One region of the Lonsdalea populi genome, then DNA from elsewhere that is predicted to be linked to it. Evidence: predicted binding sites of a transcription regulator. Region 1 holds the regulator's gene; the other holds the start of a gene.
The links. Region 1 encodes LexA, which represses DNA repair genes until DNA is damaged. Its sites were predicted from a motif close to TNCTGTATGTACATACAGNA; they were not measured.

Region 1 (4,213 bases):
ACAGCACGTAAGAAAGCAGCAGATAGTCCATGTGGCTGCGGTGGCAGGGAACATAAACGATTTCATGTCCGTCCTGAGCCAACTGCCGTATTCGCTCGGCGTTGTGGACATTAATCCCCTGGTATAGCCGGTTCCAGGTCCAGCCTAGCACGCGGTCAGTGAGACGCACCGCTTCATAAGAGAAGTTAGCAGCGATCTCTTCCAGCATCGTAATGGCGTTCTGCTGGGCTTTTTCTCGAGAGATTTTCTTCGATCGTGCTTCATCATCCACCGCTTTGGCGATGGCTTTCGATGACAGCAGTTTTTTGAACAGCTCCTGCCTGACCGGTAGACGCGGACCGACGGTGGCCAGACGCAGACGAGCGAAGTGCATCCGCGCCACACGCGCCAGCTTATGGGCGATGGTGGTGTCCGTGCCGTGCTCCGTCGCCATGTAGCGCAGCGAGACCGGCGTTGAGAAGCGCACGAAACTGTCGCGTCCCAGCCACAGAACTGCGAAAAACTTTTCGATGCCGTTCAGCAGACGTAGCTGAGGCGCTTCCTGCTGATGGCCTTCTCGACCCGGCGAACGGCCAAACATGACTGAAACCGGCACCATCTGGACATCCAGCGACGGATTGTCTCGATGCAGATCCAGATAGTCGTGGAAAAGCTTGATGGATTTCTCTTTGGGCACGTAGTAGCGAAATACGCGCGGGCCACTATTGACGAACACATAGCTTGGCAGTGCTTGACCGTCGACAATCAAGGGTTCAAGCGGATCCTGCAGCCCCAGCGCAAGGCACTTTTCACGCAGCGTCAGTAAGTCCGCTTTGGAGTTGTAGGGCAGAACGTAGAAAATAGGACGTGTAGGATCGATGTCCAGCTCAGCGATCGGATCCAGAGGAATGATTTTGCTCTTTACCAAAAGTTTCAGAGGGAAATTCAATAACTTATAGTAGATTTTACGCCAACCTGACATAACAACTGAGAACCTCTTATTAGCAATGCGCCGCAAGGATAACAGAAACCTTATCGGATATCTGTGGTCATGAGACAATGGGGTGACGCGAAAATTGCGTTTGAAACTAAATAAAAAAGGAGTAAGCAAGGATCATGAATAAGGCGACCGGGATTACCCGCCTTGTCAAGGCAACAGGCTATTCGTTGCAAGGACTTAAACAGGCATGGAGGCATGAAGCGGCCTTTCGTCAGGAAACCATTCTTACTCTGGCAGGCATTATTATTGCCTGCTGGCTGCCAGTTTCAATATTAGAACGGTTATTGTTGATTGGCGCGGTCGTGCTGATTGTGATCGTCGAGTTGCTGAATAGCGCTATCGAAGCCGTGGTTGACAGAATTGGTAAGGAATATCATGAGCTTGCAGGGAGAGCGAAAGATTTGGGGTCGGCGGCGGTGCTGGTTGCTTGCCTATTGGCGGCCGTAGTCTGGGGTGCCTTGCTGTGGGGGCATTTCGCGTGATAGCTCTCGTGAATGACGCCAAAAAACAAGGTACAACGCGATTTCTCAGTTCCCTTGGGCAGTTTCCCTGTATATACTCACAGCGAAACTGTATAAACAACCAGGGGGCGGAATGAAAGCTTTAACGACCAGACAACAGCAGGTTTATGATCTTATTCGCGATCATATCTCACAAACCGGTATGCCACCCACCCGAGCAGAAATCGCTAAACAACTGGGATTCCGCTCTCCCAATGCCGCTGAAGAACACTTGAAAGCTCTTTCTCGTAAAGGTGTGATTGAGATTGTCACCGGCGCGTCCCGCGGTATCCGTCTGTTAATGGAAGAAGAGTCGCTCGGCCTGCCTCTGATTGGTCGCGTGGCTGCAGGGGAACCGCTGCTGGCGGAACAGCATATCGAATGTCATTATCAGGTCGATCCGGCCATGTTTAAGCCAAACGCCGATTTTCTGCTGCGTGTGAGTGGTATGTCGATGAAAGATATCGGTATTCTGGATGGCGATCTACTGGCTGTGCATAAAACGCAGGATGTTCACAACGGTCAGGTGGTTGTGGCGCGCATTGAAGATGAAGTTACGGTAAAACGATTGAAGCAGCAGGGTAATAAAGTGCAGCTGTTGGCTGAAAACAAAGAGTTTGCACCTATCGTCGTCGATTTGAGCAAGGAAAACTTTTCCATTGAAGGGTTGGCCGTCGGCGTCATTCGCAACAGCGATTGGAGTTGATCGACCTGGTTTGCTGAACGCCCCGTTTATACCTCTTCCGTTGCGTTTGGTCTTTCTCGCCGAACGTAACGGTTGAAATGAAAACCGAACCAAAGGTTCCCCGCAAGCCTGAACCTCAATCCCTTCTCAAATTTACTATCTTCCTCAGATTCCATTCTCAGTACCACCGTTCGGCGCGATGACGCCGTACCTGCACTTTTTGCTGCTCAGCGCTTTTTGAGGACGATACTGTGGTCGTGGTTGCAGCTGTCGCGGTGATCACAGGCTTCAATTTTCCTGCATTCAACGCACAGGCCGTGCGCTTCAACTACACTGTGGCGCAGGGAGAATCCCGTCTGGAGCGCAATTTGTTGCAGTATTTCTTCAACGCCTTCAGTAGGGCTCTCCGTGACTTGGCGGCAGCGGTCGCAAATAAATAGTGCCGAGGTATGGCTGTGTTCTTCGAAATGGTGGCACAGCACGTAGCTGTTGGTGGATTCCACGCGGTGAATGAATCCTTGTTCAAGCAGGAAATCCAACGCACGGTAAACGGTGGGGGGCTTAGCCTGAGGTTCAGCGACGCGCAGTAGATCCAACAGGTCATATGCGCTGATAGCGCCTGGCTGTTGGACCATCAGCCGTAGCACTTCCTGACGCTGCGGCGTAAGTCGAACGTTGCGCTGCTGACACAGTCGCTCAGCATGGGCAAGAAGTTTGGCCGGATCGGTTGAATCCATCGCTATAACTCTGAAGAAAGTGGTGAGGATGATAATTTATCTTACCATGACTCCGTAGAAACGCCGAGTCAGGAGGGGAGCGCGTTACGCCACCAAATCGATCAACAGCGCCCGCATCGGCGTTTTTGCCTGCAGGGTAATGGCCGTCTCCTGCTGAATAAAGGCGCCGTCGCCGCAATGTAACGTTTTGCCCTCATCGGCTTTGCTACGGATGCCAAGTTCACCGTGGATGGACTGAATGTAGGCGCGATTACCCTTCAAGGGATGCGTCAACGATTCTCCGGAGGACAGATCCAGATGGTAAACCCAGACCTGTTGTCTTAGATGCAGGCTGCCGTTTTCGTCGTCCGGAGAAGCCAGCAATTGAGCGCGCTCGCCGTTCAGCGTCATACGTTGCAGCGCGCGATTTTCGCGTGTCGGGCAGGCATCCAGCCATAGCTGAATACGGGTCAGCGGCGTGTCTTTGGCAATATTCTGCTCGCTGTAGCTGAGGTTGGGCTGAGTCGCCAACAACATGACGTCGCCAGCTTTGGCTTGCGTGTGGTTGCCATTGCTGTCTCGATATTCGGCTTCGCCTTGCAGAAGAAGGTTAAGGATATCGACACGCGGATAGGTCCGCGCCTGGAAGGCGGTCTTGGGGGCCAGGACTTCCTGATTCAACACGCGCAGCGAACCGAATCCCAGCAGGTCAGGGTCAAAATAATGACCGAAAGAGAACGTGTATCGCGCCTGCAGCCACCCGTAGTCAGCCTTGCCGCATTGTTCTGCTGCTCTGCTAATGATCATGGTGTCCGGTCCTCGTAAGTATTCGACCCTGCGAGGGTAATAGGCTGGACGGTAGATTGTAAGCTAGTTAATCTGGTGGGGACGTTCAAAAATCCTGAATGAGAATATCTATGTCGAAAGATCGAGCGTTAACATTGGAAGCGTTAAGGGTGATGGATGCTATCGAGCGTCGGGGGAGCTTTGCGGCGGCGGCGGATGAGCTGGGCAGAGTGCCTTCGGCGCTGAGCTATACCATGCAAAAGTTAGAGGATGAACTGGACGTGGTATTGTTCGACCGCTCGGGTCATCGCACTAAATTTACTAATGTGGGAAGAATGCTGCTGGAGCGTGGGCGAGTCCTGCTGGAAGCGGCCGATAAGCTGACGACGGATGCCGAAGCGCTCGCCCGCGGCTGGGAAACCCATGTCACCATTGTCGTGGAAGCATTGGTGCCGACGGAACGCCTTTTTCCGCTGCTGGATAAGTTGGCGCAAAAGGCCAACACGCAGGTTTCTATTCTGACCGAGGTGCTGGCAGGCGCCTGGGA
Region 2 (4,213 bases), 1.3 Mb from region 1:
AGCCCCATCGCAGGCAGGACGATCAGTGCCGCGAAGGTCGCGCCACCGCCCACGCCAGCGACGCCGGCGGAACTGATGGTGACGATGCCCACCAGCGTGGCAATCCAAACCGGGTCCAGCGGGTTCATGCCAACCGTTGGCGCGATCATCACCGCCAGCATGGCCGGATACAACCCCGCACAACCGTTTTGACCGATGGTGGTGCCGAAAGAGGCGGCGAAGCTGGCGATAGACTCCGGTATACCCAGACGTCGGGTTTGCGCTTCAATACTCAGTGGAATCGTGGCCGCGCTGGAGCGGCTGGTAAAGGCAAAAGACAGTACCGGGCCAACTTTACGGAAGAAGCGAGCCGGGTTGATGCCGGTCAGCGAGAGCAGCAGGGCGTGAACGACGAACATCATGGCCAGCCCCAGATAAGAGGCAACCACGAAGCTGCCAAGCTTGATGATGTCCTGCAGGTTTGAGCTGGCCACCATCTTGGTCATTAACGCAAGCACGCCGTATGGCGTCAGGCGCATAACCAGTCGCACAAGCTTCATCACCCACGACTGAAGCGTATCGATAGCGGTTAAAACCCGCTGGCCTTTTTCGGCGTCTTCTTTCAGCAATTGGAGCGCGGCGACACCCAGAAACGCGGCGAAGATGACCACGCTGATAATGGCTGTCGGACTGCCGCCGGTTAGATCGGCGAAGGGATTTTTGGGGAGAAGAGACAGGATTAACTTCGGCACGGAAAGATCGGCGACTTTACCCGCATAGTTGCTTTCAATTGCTGACAACCGGGCCGTTTCCTGTGCCCCTTGCACGAGTCCCGAAGCGTTCAGTCCGAACAGGTTGGTGACGAAAACTCCGACCAGCGCGGCGATCAACGTGGTAAAAAGCAGCGTACCGATAGTTAGAAGGCTGATTTTCCCGAGCGACGAAGCGTTGTGCAATTTGGCGACCGAACTGAGAATAGACACAAAAACCAGCGGCATAACGATCATCTGCAACAATTGAACATAGCCAATGCCGACGATATTGAACCAGGCTATCGACTGAGTAATGACCGGTGCGTTACTACCGTAGATAAGGTGCAGCCCCAGACCTAATAACACGCCGAGCACCAGACCTAGCAGCACTTTCTTTGCCAGACTCCAGCGTGCGTTGCCGCAGTAACTCAGCGTAATCAGCAGCAGGGCGAAAATGATAATATTCAGTATGAGCGGAAAATTCATCTCTACTTCTCCCTCGTTGGTTATCTTTTATCTTGCTCCCCGGCGTGGGGATACAGGCGCGCTAGAATAGCAGGTCTTATCGGTAGGTGTTACCGGCAAACTGGGAAGGTTGCACTTAGAAACGAAGCAAGGTGCTGCGTTGCGGTGTGAGCAACTGGTGAAGTTTTAAACTGAAACCCTGAAGCCAGTTTGTCGGCTGCGGGGGGAGCCAGCTTTCCAGCGACCGCTGGGGCTGCCATAACGACAATACAATAAGGCCCGAACACAGCATTCGTTCGAGCTGATTGCCTTTTTCGCTTTGGAGTATAGGAAAGCGAAATCGCCAGCGGCACGGCCACAGAAGCGGTACGCCTGCGGACGTCAGCATATCCGCCATGATATGGCTGAGATAGCCCACGATCATAGCATGGTAGACGTCGCCCGGAATGGGCCAACTCGCGGGGAGCTGAGTGTGGATAATGTATAGCCCGGCGATAATCGCCAACAGGCTATGGGTGAAGCCGCGATGTCCACACAGGCGCGCCACTGGAATCGATATCCACTTCAAGCGTTGGCCCAGTACCGACTTGGGGTGGTCGATATCCGGCAGCAGTGACGTCAACATAGCCGCAGGAATGATGTGCCACCAATCTCCGGCCGCAAGCGCGGGAGAAAGCTCTGCTTTTCTAGCGAAAATGGCGCAGGCAACAGCGAATAGAAGGTGGCCTTCGGCGGTCATGCGATATCTCAGGAGACTGTTATTTTATACAGTATAAAAGAATGTGACGAGAAGCGAAAGACGTGACGGCGTAACTCTTTGTGACAATAGGGATTGTTAGCAGGCGAGTTTGAGCAGAGGTACTGAGGCCTACGGAACAAAAAAGGACGTCGGAATGACAGGGAAATGCTATCCCCGTGGTGAAATCCACGGGGAAGAGACGTTATAGCGCCAGGTCGATGACAATACGGCCTTCAATCTTACCGGCATGCATACGTGCGAAAATGTCGTTGATGTTTTCTAACGGTTCAACGGCGATATTCGCTTTCACTTTGCCTTTGCTGGCGAAGTCCAGTGACTCCTGCAGGTCTTTACGCGTGCCCACGATGGAACCACGAACGGTAATGCCGTCCAGCACCATGTCGAAGATCGACAGGTCGAACTTGCCCGGAGGTAGACCGTTGAGAGCAATGGTGCCGCCGCGGCGGGCCATACCGATTGCCTGTTCGAACGCCTTCGGTGAGACCGCGGTGACCAGCACGCCGTGCGCGCCGCCGATTTCTTTTTTCAGATACGCAACCGGGTCGGTGTTTTTGGCGTTGACGGTGACGGTAGCGCCAAGACGTTTGGCGAACTCCAGCTTGCTGTCGTCGATATCGACGGCGGCAACGTTCAGGCCCATCGCTTTAGCGTACTGAACCGCCAGATGGCCCAGACCGCCGATACCGGAAATGACCACCCAGTCGCCCGGTTTGGTGTCGGTCATTTTAAGACCTTTATAGACCGTTACGCCTGCACAGAGAATCGGGGCGATTTCGTTGAACTCGACGTCGTCCGGCAGGATACCGACGTAGTCGGCATCGGCCAGGCAATATTCGGCGAAGCTGCCGTTAACGGAATATCCGGAGTTCTGCTGTTTTTCACACAGCGTTTCCCAACCGTCCAGACAGTAATCACAGTGTCCACAGGCGGAATACAGCCAGGGAACGCCCACACGATCGCCTTCTTTCAGGTGAGTGACGCCCGCGCCGATTTTAACCACGTGCCCGACACCTTCGTGACCTGGAATAAAAGGGGGATTGGGTTTAACCGGCCAGTCGCCTTCAACGGCGTGGAGATCGGTGTGGCATACGCCGGTTGCGGCAATTTTAACCAATATCTGACCCGGACCCACTTCCGGCACTGGCACTTGCTCGATAACCAGAGGCTGTCCAAAGGCTTTTGCGACTGCTGCTTTCATCATCATGAAACCATCTCCGTTGTATTGGTGGTATATCGACAGTAAGCGTAGCATATCGGTGAGATAAAAAATGTGAAAGAAGAAGCAAATTCATTCTCATTAACAGTTTGATATATATGTTAAAACCGTTTTGACGATGAAGATCACATTACTGCTTTTGTAAGGAAACGCCGGGTGCAGGAATGCTGGAGAGAAACGGAATGAGCGGGTGCTCCCGACTGACTGAGCACCGCAAGGTTGTTCAGGAAATATGGGCGGCGGTGAGCTGTTGCAACGACTCCAGTTTGACGTCAGCTAATGCCCAACGCGCGTCGTTGCGCATCTCTGCCGCCGGAACGACGATCGAGCGCATGCGGGCGGCCTTGGTCGCGATCATGCCGTTGACCGAATCTTCCAGGGTGACGCAGGAGAGTGGATTAACATCTAGCGCTTCTGCGGCGCGCAGATACACTTCGGGATGAGGTTTGCTGTAGGGGAGTAAGTCGGCGGACATTAGCGTGTCAAAGTAACCGCGCAGGTTAAACATCTCCAGTACCTGTTCCAGCATAAACAGCGGAGAGGCGGAGGCCAGACCGATCTTCAGGTTTTGACCGCGGCACAGCCGCAAAGCCTGCTCCACGCCCGGCAATAAAGGGCGTGTTTCTTCCACGCACTGAATGGTGCGATTGATGATGCGGGTGGTTACTTCTTCTTTGCTGGGGCCTTTCCAGGGAGAGTGCTGATACCAGAGCGCAACGACCATATCGATGCGCAGACCCAGCAGGTCCGGCATGCCGTCGGTCGATGACATGTCCACGCCCAATCTGCTGATGACTTCATGTATAGAACGCTCCCAGAACGGTTCGGAGTCAATCAGCAATCCGTCCATGTCAAAAATGGCCGCGTCAATGGGGTAAATAGCAGGCATAGGGTTGGGTTCCTGTGGCGGGGTAATCAAAAGAGCTGCAATTATAAACCAGTTATACGCTAAATCATTGCTTCAAAAGGCCATCCCGCAAGAAAACGTTGACTCATAAGAAACCTCAAGTACCCTGCTAACGAGTTTTTTGTGTCTACACT

Region 2: I6N93_RS08470 (metal-dependent hydrolase) is a predicted target of LexA. The motif match lies at 1,950-1,969, and genes of this name have one in related genera.

The regions. Positions count from the first base shown of each region.
Region 1 is NZ_CP065534.1:3,283,624-3,287,836, reverse strand. Features, by position in the region: gene plsB (glycerol-3-phosphate 1-O-acyltransferase PlsB) at 1-961, opposite strand, end outside; gene I6N93_RS14530 (diacylglycerol kinase) at 1,093-1,461, shown strand; gene lexA (transcriptional repressor LexA) at 1,574-2,185, shown strand; gene zur (zinc uptake transcriptional repressor Zur) at 2,392-2,901, opposite strand; gene I6N93_RS14515 (pirin family protein) at 2,986-3,687, opposite strand; gene I6N93_RS14510 (LysR family transcriptional regulator) at 3,798-4,213, shown strand, end outside.
Region 2 is NZ_CP065534.1:1,940,421-1,944,633, reverse strand. Features, by position in the region: gene I6N93_RS08475 (L-cystine transporter) at 1-1,217, opposite strand, end outside; gene I6N93_RS08470 (metal-dependent hydrolase) at 1,333-1,935, opposite strand; gene adhP (alcohol dehydrogenase AdhP) at 2,138-3,154, opposite strand; gene hxpB (hexitol phosphatase HxpB) at 3,396-4,061, opposite strand.